DNA from 2 places in the Mesorhizobium sp. M9A.F.Ca.ET.002.03.1.2 genome. Region 2 is predicted to be linked to the other one. Evidence: predicted binding sites of a transcription regulator. Region 2 holds the regulator's gene; the other holds the start of a gene.
The links. The regulator PhoB, encoded in region 2, activates phosphate uptake and scavenging genes when phosphate is short. The targets are predictions, from matches to a motif close to TGTCATNNANCTGTCAT.
Positions count from the first base shown of each region.

Region 1: EJ066_RS21575 (esterase-like activity of phytase family protein) is a predicted target of PhoB. The motif match lies at 2,263-2,279, and genes of this name have one in related genera.

Region 1 covers NZ_CP034443.1:4,474,403-4,479,365, reverse strand. The annotation lists gene EJ066_RS21575 (esterase-like activity of phytase family protein) at 1-2,202, opposite strand; gene EJ066_RS21570 (GH25 family lysozyme) at 2,472-3,518, opposite strand; gene EJ066_RS21565 (hypothetical protein) at 3,729-3,950, opposite strand; gene EJ066_RS21560 (GFA family protein) at 4,073-4,471, opposite strand; gene EJ066_RS21555 (alpha/beta hydrolase) at 4,688-4,963, opposite strand, start outside.
Region 2 covers NZ_CP034443.1:874,675-879,637, forward strand. The annotation lists gene xylF (D-xylose ABC transporter substrate-binding protein) at 1-604, opposite strand, end outside; gene EJ066_RS04370 (ROK family protein) at 873-2,120, shown strand; gene phoB (phosphate regulon transcriptional regulator PhoB) at 2,427-3,116, opposite strand; gene phoU (phosphate signaling complex protein PhoU) at 3,133-3,840, opposite strand; gene pstB (phosphate ABC transporter ATP-binding protein PstB) at 3,879-4,694, opposite strand; gene pstA (phosphate ABC transporter permease PstA) at 4,707-4,963, opposite strand, start outside.

The DNA.
Region 1 (4,963 bases), 2.8 Mb from region 2:
TCAGTTCACGGCGCTGATGTTGCCCAGGCGGAGGAACAGCGTTTCGCCGGATGAATCGTCGACGCCGTCATTGTCGGTAGCGACGAAGATGTCGCCGTTCTTGTCGATGGTGAAACCTTCGACCTTGTCGACGACATAGCCGTTGGTGGCTGATTTCAGGTCGCCGATGATGTCGCGCACCAGCGTCTTTTCGACCAACGGCAGGTCGCCACCGAGCTTGGCCGGCTTGAAGGCGTCAAGCGCCACCGAATAGACGCGCTTCACCTTGGCCAGGTCGCCGATCTGGTTGTCGCGTTCGAGGATGTAGAGCTTGCCGTCATGCGCGGTGATCTCCGACAGGCCCATCCAGCCGGCTTCGGTCGCTTCGAGCGGGTAGCGCACCGCCGACCATTCCTTGGCCTTCGGCTTGTAGGCCAAAAGCTTGACCTGGCCCTTCGGATCGTCGGCCCATTCGCGCTGCACGGCCATCACCAGCGTCAGCTCGTCGCCCTCGCCGATCGTGGTGATGCCTTCAAGACCGAAGCGGGTCTGGTGGGCGAGCAATTCCATCGGGAAGCCGATCTCCTGCTTGATCTCGCCCTTGCCGTCGACGCGCAGGATGGCGTGCGGGACGAGCTTTGCCGGATCGCCTTCATTGGCCAGCCAGAAGCCGCCTTCACCGTCGGCGACAAGACCTTCGATGTCGAGCTTCTGTGCAGGGTGGCCGCCACGCGTGACGATGGTCTTGCCGGTGATCAGCGCCGGGGTCTGGGTGGCATCGATCTCGAAGATCGACGGCGCATTGGCGTAGAACGAGTCCGAAGCCGCGAAGAGCTTGCCGGCCGCGTCGCCGGCCGCGAGCGCCGAAAGCGCACCCCAGCCGAGCGGCGTGCCGTCCGCCGTGAGCTTTGCCGTGATCATCGGGTACGTGGCAGGACCCTCGGAGCGCTCGTAGACCATGACGTGCGAGCGGGCGAGCCCGTCCTCGACCAGGTCAGCCTCGTTGGCGGTGACCAGGAGATTGCGCGACGGGATCGCGACCAGGCCTTCCGGGCCGATGCCGGACGGCAGGATCTGGACGAACCGAGGCTCCGCACCCGTATCCTTGTAGACGCCGACGACGGAGCCACGTTCCGAAGCGACGAAAATCAGCCTGTCGTCGCCGAACGTACCGGCCTCGAGACCTTCCGGCTCGACACCCTTCTTGTTGCTGCGGGCGTCGGGATAATGGCCGGCATTGGCGACCTCGTACTCGAAGGACGGGCCGGATTCGTAGAGCACCTCGCCCTTCTTGCTGAAGATCGTGAAGCCGCGCGATCCGCCCTTGTAGTCGCCTTCGTTGGCGACGACGAGACGGTCATTGTCGAGCCATTTCACGGCGTCGGGTTCGCGCGCGACGTTCTCCATTTTGCCGTCGAAGGACAAGGCGCCGTTCTTCTTGGTGTCGATCTTGTCCAGCGTGACGGAGCCCGCGGAGAAATGCGTGACGACCGCGCCGGTCTCGGCGTTGACGATAGCGATGTGGTTGTTTTCCTGCAGCGTGACCGCGATCTCGCCGGCCTCGTTGAAGGCGACGAATTCCGGCTCCGGATCTTCCGCCGCGACTTCGGCAATGCCCGCCAGGTTGACGGTCTTCATCGTCGCGCAATCAGGCTGGCCTTCGGCAAGCGTGAATATCTTGAGGTCGCCCGCCGGCAGCTGCGGAATGTCTCCGTCGTTCAGATCCTCGTCGCGCTCGTTCTCGACGGCGATGGCCAGGAACTTGCCGTCCTTGCTGAACGCCAGCGAGTCCGGCTGGCCGCCGAGGTCGCAGGTGCTTTCGATCGCCTTGGAGGCAAGGTCGATGACGGTGAGGTTGCCCGAAGGGTTGGCTTTGCTCTCCGACGTGTTGACGCCGGCCAGCACCTTGCCGCCGATGGCCACAACCGAGGTCGGCTCGCCGTCGATCTTGACGATGCCGCCGGCCTTGGGCGCCTTGGGATCGGCGAGGTCGATGAAGCCGACCGCACCGAGCGGGCTGTCGGAATAGACCAGCGTCATGCCGTCCTCGGTGGCTGTGATGATCTCGGACGAAGTCGGCGTGGTCTTCTCGATGTCCGCCGGGAGGTTTCCGGCAACCGCGAAGCTCGCGACCCGGTTGAACATCATGTCGGCATGGGCCGGCAGCGAAACGGAGGCAGCAAGCGCTGCCGTCAGGACGAAAAGCGCGGAATGGCGGGGCACGGGTGGCGTCTCCTGTTCGAATGGAAGCCACCTGATTTGAGGGAACGACATTTCAAAGCGATGACGGATCCATGACAGTTCCGCGACAGGCCGTCGGCGTCCGTCGATATTCACATCATGCCGGCCTGCAAATAGCGGTTTGTGCGGCCGCGATCAGCGCTGCCTGCGGGGGCGAGCAGCTGGATGCGACCGCCCCGGAAGACGGGCCGAGCGAGCAGGCAAAGGCCGAGAAGTCCCTTCGTTATACACCGGAAGATGGAGGAATGCCCCTACTCCGCCTCGGCCACCATCTGCCGCCCGCCGGCCCAGTTCCGCCAGGCTCTCTCGTCGCCGTTGAAGACGTTGAGATCGATGCGGCCCTTCACGCCGTGCGACAGGCCGGAGCCGGAATACTGCCAGAACAGCCATTTGCGGCCGGGGTAGACCTTTGACGGGTGCTTTGCCACCGCGCGCAGCCAGAACGGATAATCGGGGAAAGCGCCGCGCAGATTGGCGCGGTAGAAGTCGGGCGCGGTGTAGATGATGGGCCGCTGGCCGTAGTGGCGTTCCAGCTTGTCCATGAGCACCTGCATCTTCTCCAGCACCTTTTGTCGCGACGGCCGCCGCTTGCAGCTGGATTCGCCGTTCCATTCGACATCGATCACCGGCGGCAAGGCGCCCTCGACCCTCGGCACGTTGCGGATGAACCAGTCGGCCTGCTCGCCGGCGGTGCGGCACCAATAGAAGAAATGATAGGCGCCGCGCTTCAGGCCGGCGGCGTCGGCATTGCGCCAGTTCTTCCTGAACATCGGGTCGAGGTGGTCGCCGCCGTCGGTCGCCTTGATGTAGGCGAAGTTCGCGCCCTGCGCGCGCAACTTACCCCAGTTGACGTTGCCCTGCCAGCGCGAGACGTCGACGCCGTGAACGGCGAGGTGCCTGGGCGAGGCCTTGCCGAAATTGATCGGCTTGGCGTCGCGAAAACGATAGCGCCGGACCGGCTCGGCGAGGATCGGTGCTGCCCGTGCGATCCGCTTTGGCGCCACCAGGGCAATCGGCTCGGCGGTTGGTTCGATGCTTTCCTCGGGCTCTGGAGTGGCCAGCGCCACGGCCTGCTCCATAGTCTCTTCCTGCGCGAAGGCGGGCTGCGCGAAGGTGGGCTGCGCGAAGGCGGGTGCGGCATCGGCCGCGCCGACCGAGGCCACCGGCGCCGGCGGCCGCACGATCGAGTTGGTCGTCTCGCTGGACGGAATTTGCAGCGCGTCGACGCCGGACGTGGACGTGCAGCCGGCGAGGCACAGGGATGCGATCGAGAAGATGACGACGCCTGGTAACCGCATCTGGACCTGTACGCAAAACACAACAGACCGATGGCAAGACAACGCCGCCGGACAAACCAGTCCAGATTACTAACGGGAAATTACCAACAAAGGTTGAATCAAATTGTTAGGGAGTCTTCGTCGAAACGATGGCGCCCCGGTGACACCAATCTCCCCACCGGTGGGGGAGATGTCCGGCAGGGCAGCGAAGGGGATCGCTGACCCAGCCGCTTAGCTGCACAACCATAGCTTGTCGCAGGTCTTGGCTATCATGTGGGCCGGAGGCACAAAGCGATCGCTGACGGGGCTGACCGGCGCATCATCTTTCGCCCGGCGAACCTTTTCTTCGAGCATCGTGCGAAGCTCGGCCGGCTGCACGCGATCGCGCTCCATCACGAGCTTGACCATGGGATCGCTCAAAAGCTCGTCCAGAGTGTTGATTCTGTCGCTCATCCGTCGCCTCCTCGACTGCCGGCCCGCACGCAATAGATAGGTGGCAATGATGGCTCGCCAATGACGCTTTGTCGGCTATCTCGTGTCCCGGATGAAAAAAATCGGGCGCGCCTTGCGGCGCTTCAGTACGGCGGCGGGGCGCCTTCATATTGCGGCAGTCCGTCGTCGAGCTGTATCCAGGGCTGCCTCGAGGCGGTCCACATATGCATCTGCGGCTTGAACATCGAAGGGTCGTCGAGCGAGCCTGAGGTGATGCCGATGATGCCGGCGGAATCACGCCGGGAGAACATCGTCGTGCCGCAGCCCGGGCAGAAGCCGCGCTTGAGATCGGGCGAGGAATTCACCGTCGCCACCGGCCCATCGATGGTCACGTCGTCGATGCGGAACAGCACGCGTGCGTTGAACGCCGCGCCCAGTGCCTTCTGGCAAAGCCGGCAATGGCAGACGCGCTCGTTGATCGGTGCGGCATCAGTGCGGTAGCGCACCGCTCCGCATAGGCAGCCGCCTTGATATTTCGCCATACCTGCGCCCCTTTTTGAAGATTGACGGCAAGGTAGCTGCCGGCATGGCAGCGTCAATTGAAAAGCTTTGATGGCGCCATCTGTTGGCGTGATGCTGCAGGCGGGACTTGCGATGCGATTTCAGCAGCCGCGCCTTGTCGTCCTCGTCAGGCGCGACGCGCAACGAGCGTCGCCGGCCATCTCGCGGGATACGGCCGGCAGGTGATTGTCAGGCGGTCAGTTCGTTTCGCTGACGATCTCGTCCCAGGTCTTGACCTTGGTCTCGCCATTGAGGAAGGGCAGTGCGGCGGCTGTCAGTTCCGGCGCGAAGAACACGTCGTAATGAGTGCGGTTCGGCAGGATGGCCAGGCGGTTCTGCGACAGGTTCTCGCGCATCCAGCCGGCGTCCTTCAGACCGCCGCCGAGCATCTGGTAGAACTTGATCTCGTGCTCCGGCCGGTACATGTCGCTATCGCCGAAAGCCAGCATGACAGGCATCTTCAGCTTCGGGAC
Region 2 (4,963 bases):
CCATGTTCTTCTGGGCGTTGGCGGGAAGCCAGCCGTCCGTATAGGCCTCGCCGACATTCTTGATCTTGCCGCTGTCGATGGCATCCTTGAGCACTTCCATAGAGCCGGCGAACAGAAAATCGGCATTCGGATCGGCCCCCGAGCCCTTGATGAAGACGTAATTGCCTTCCGGCGCTGCCTTGAACACTTCGCGGGCCTGCATACGGCCGACTTCCTGATTGTCGAAGGTCAGATAGAAGACATCCTTGTTCTCGATCAGCCGGTCATAGCCGACGACCGGAATGCCTTCGTCCAGCGCCTTCTGCACCGCTGGCCCAATGGCCGAGGCATCCTGCGCAAGGATGATCAGCGCGTTGGCGCCCTGCGAGATCAGGCTCTCGACATCGGTCAACTGCTTGCCGGGATTGGATTGCGCATCGGCGGAAATATACTTGTCGCCGGCGGCCTCGATCGCCGTCTTCATGGCGGCTTCGTCGGTCTTCCAACGCTCTTCCTGGAAGTTCGACCACGAAACGCCAATGACTTTGTCCTTCGCCTGTGCGGCCGACGTGAGCGTCAGCGACATGGCGGCCCCCGCCAGGATGGCGGCTGCGAATCTCTTCATGATATTCCTCCCTGCACCACGTGCGGCGCGACCAAACTGGCCCGAAGGCCGGCACAAAAGGCTCTATTTTTTCGGGCCTCGAAAAAATACTGATCCAACGCCGAAGCGCTGTCAACATCAATTCTGATGGATTTTGATGTCCCACCGGCGTTTTTTCGAGACTCGGAATAAATAATGACAGGGCTGTCGGCTTCTGCCAGTATTTGTCGGACATTGCCGACGGCTTCCGATCCACGAGCTGCCGCGGCGATAGGGAGGAAGCAAAAGAATGTCGGTCGGAATCCGCCACGACGATTTGCGCCGGCGCAACCGGGCGATGGTGATTTCGGCCGTGCGCCGGGCCGGTCATCCGTCGCGGACCGAGATCGCGGCGACCACCGGCCTCAGCCATTCGACCATATCGGCGATCTCTTCCGACCTGATCCAGGAGGGCATCCTGGCCGAGAGCAGGGCAAGCGAGACCGTTTCACTGAAACGCGGCCGGCCGCAGGTCGGCCTCAGCCTCAATCCGGAAGCGGCTGCGGTGCTGACCGTCGTGCTGTCGCTGAATTTCCTTTCGGTCGCCGTCATCGATTATGCCGGGCAAGTGGTCGCCGAGGAACAGCGCCGGCTGGACACGCTGACCATGTCGCGCGACGAGTTGATCGGCGAATGTGTCGCCATCGTCCGCCGCCGGCTCGAGGACCCCGACCTCGATGTCCAAAGCGTCGCCCGCATCGCGCTGGCGATTCAGGGCATCACCGATTCCCATGCGCGCGCCATGCTGTGGTCGCCGATCACACCGCAGACGAACATCGCCTTCGCCGACATTCTGGAAGACGAGTTCGGCATCCCGGCCACCATGGAGAACGACTGCAACATGATGGCCGTGGCGCTGCGCTGGCGCGACCCGGATCGTTACCGTGACGATTTCATCGCCATCCTGCTCTCGCACGGCATCGGTATGGGGCTGGTGCTGAAAGGCGAACTGTTCACCGGCACCCATTCCTCGGGCGGCGAATTCGGCCACATGATCCATCGCCCGGGCGGTGCGCTCTGCCGCTGCGGGCGGCGCGGCTGCGTCGAGGCCTATGCCGGCAACTACGCCATCTGGCGCAACGCAAGGCAGTTGAGCGAGAACGCCGAGCCGGTCGCCGATGTCAGCGACGCCGACATGCGGGCGCTGGCGGCCCGGGCGCGCGAGACGGACGGGCCGGAGCGCGAAGCCTACCGCAAGGCCGGCGAAGCGCTCGGCTTCGGGCTTGGCAGCCTGTTCGCGCTGATCGATCCGGCGCCGGTCGCCATGGTCGGCGCCAGCGCCGCCGCCTTCGACCTGATCGAGCCGGCCCTGCGCGAAGCCATCGCCCAGACCGCCGGCGGCCAGCATTCGGGTTCGATTTCCTTCGATACCGAGCCGAACGAGCTGCCGCTGATCCGCGAAGGCTGCGCCATGCGGGCGCTGAACTTCGTCGACCAGGAGATTTTCGCGCCGGGCGCGAACGGGAAGTCCGGCACGATCAGGAAGGACGTGGCCTGAGTTCGAAAGGCAAGGAACAAAGGCGGATTGCGACTTGGGGATGTGTTGGGATTCAGGCCAGGCCGCGCCGGAGTCGAAGACGGGCTCGAAGCGACCAGACTGGGTGGGTTCCGAGAACGGAACGTTCCGTTCAGGTACGTTAGTATCGGAAGCGCGGGAAGTCGCCGTTCGCAGGCCGGCATCACCTGAATATCAGCACATCCCTAGAGCGGTTCAACTTTTTGATAGAATCGCTGGTCCGCTCTAAGTATTTGTTTTTACGCAATTCCGGACGGAAAACCGCTACGCACTTTTCCTGGAATTGCTCTAGTCTTCCCTGATCGCATAGCCGGCGCCGCGGATGGTGCGGATGACATCGGGCATGCGACCATTGTTGACCGCCTTGCGCAGCCGGCCGACATGGACGTCCACCGTGCGTTCGTCGATGTAGATCGTCTCGCCCCAGACATTGTCGAGCAACTGGCTTCGCGAGAACACCCGCCCCGGGTGCCGCATCATGAATTCGAGCAGCCGGAACTCGGTCGGCCCGAGCCGGATCTCGCTCTTCTTGCGATAGACCCGGTGCGATTCGCGATCGAGCACGATGTCGCCGACCTTGAGAACGCTGGACAGCACTTCCGGCTTGGCGCGACGCAGCAGCGCCTTGACCCTGGCCATGAATTCCGGTGTCGAGAACGGCTTGACCAGATAGTCGTCCGCTCCGGTGGAAAGGCCGCGCACCCGGTCGCTCTCCTCGCCGCGCGCCGTCAGCATGATGATCGGCAGCCGCTCGGTTTCCGGACGCACCCGAAGACGCCGGCAAAGCTCGATGCCGGAAATCGCCGGCACCATCCAATCCAGCACCAGAAGGTCCGGCACGTTCTCCTGCAGCCGGATCTCGGCCTCGTCGCCGCGTGTCACGACCTCGACCTGGTAGCCTTCGGATTCCAGATTGTAGCGGAGGAGGACGCCCAGAGGCTCTTCATCCTCCACCACCATGATGCGCGGCGCGATCATCGGCCGGTTACCCCTGTCATGTCGCCGGCGCCGACATTGTCGTCTCGTCGAGCTTCGGGCGGTCCGCCGGCAATTGCTTCCCGGTCACGACATAGTAGGCGTTTTCGGCAATGTTGGTGACATGATCGCCGATACGCTCGAGATTTTTGGCGCAGAACAGAAGATGCGTGCAGGCGGTTATGTTGCGCGGATCCTCCATCATGTAGGTCAGGAGTTCGCGAAAAACCGCTGTGTATTTCACGTCGATCCTCTCGTCGGCGGCGCGCAGTTCTTTCAACGCATCGGCGTTGCGCGACACATAGTGCTCGACCACGCCGCGGAGCTGATCGAGAACGAGATCCGCCATGGCGTCGATACCGTGCGAGAGATTGCGTGGCGTGGCGCTCTGCCCGACGGCGCTGACCCGCTTGGCTATGTTCTTGGCCAGGTCGCCGATGCGCTCGAGATCGCCCGCCATGCGGATTGCACCGACCACGGCGCGCAGATCCTGCGCCATCGGCTGCCGCTTGGCGATCAGCGTGATCGCACTATCGTCGAGTTCGCGCTGCCGCGCATCCATGATCGTGTCGTCCGAGACGACGCGCTGCGCCATCGCATTGTCTGACGCAAGCAACGCGCGGATCGACGCCGCGACCATCGAAGCGGCGAGCTCGTCCATGTCGCGGAGCAGCCGGTCGATGTGCTCCAATTCCTCGTCGAAAGATGCGACGGTGTGTTCACCCATGATACTGTCCTCGTGTTCGAAATTCGCTGCCGGACCGCTCAACCGAACCGGCCGGTGATGTAGTCCTGGGTGCGTTTGTCGTCGGGGTTGGTGAACATCTTGTCGGTCGCGCCCTCCTCGACCAGATAGCCGAGGTGGAACATAGCCGTGCGCTGCGACACGCGCGCTGCCTGCTGCATCGAATGGGTGACGATGACGATCGTGTAGTTCTGGCGCAGTTCGTCGATCAGTTCCTCGACGCGGGCGGTGGCGATCGGGTCGAGCGCTGAACAGGGCTCGTCCATCAGGATCACCTCCGGCGACACCGCAATGGCGCGCGCGATGCACAGGCGCTGCTGCTGTCCGCCGGAGAGACCAGTGCCCGACTCGAGCAGGCGATCCTTGACCTCGTTGAACAGGCCGGCCTTCTTCAGGCTCGATTCGACGATGCCGTCCAACTCCGCCTTGCCCCTGGCCAGGCCGTGAATGCGTGGACCGTAGGCGACGTTTTCGTAGATCGACTTCGGAAACGGGTTCGGCTTCTGGAACACCATGCCGACGCGAGCTCTGAGCTCGACGACATCGATTTTCGGGTCGTAGATATCCTCGCTGTCAAGCGTAATCTTGCCGCTCACCCGCGCGATGTCGATCGTGTCGTTCATTCTGTTCAGGCAACGCAGGAAGGTCGACTTGCCGCAGCCCGATGGGCCGATCAACGCCGTCACCTGGTTCTCGCGGACATCGAGATCCACGTCGAACAGGGCTCGCTTCTCACCGTAATGAACGGAGACCTTTTCGCCCTTCATCTTGATCGAAAGTTCGTTGGCCCCGCTACTCAGTTTCTGTTCGACGCTGGCTTCCGTCATGATGTTCATTTCCTCTACTCCTTACCAGCGCCGCTCGAAGCGCCTGCGCAGTATCACCGCAATGGCATTCATGATGACCAAAAACAGCAGCAAAATCAAAATCGCCGCCGAAGTCTTCTGCTGGAATCCGGCTTCCGGGAAATCGGCCCACATGAATATCTGCACCGGCAGAATCGTCGCCGGATCGGTGAAGCCGCCGGGAATGTCGACGATGAAGGCGACCATGCCGATCATCAGCAACGGCGCGGTCTCGCCCAGGGCATGCGCCATTCCGAGGA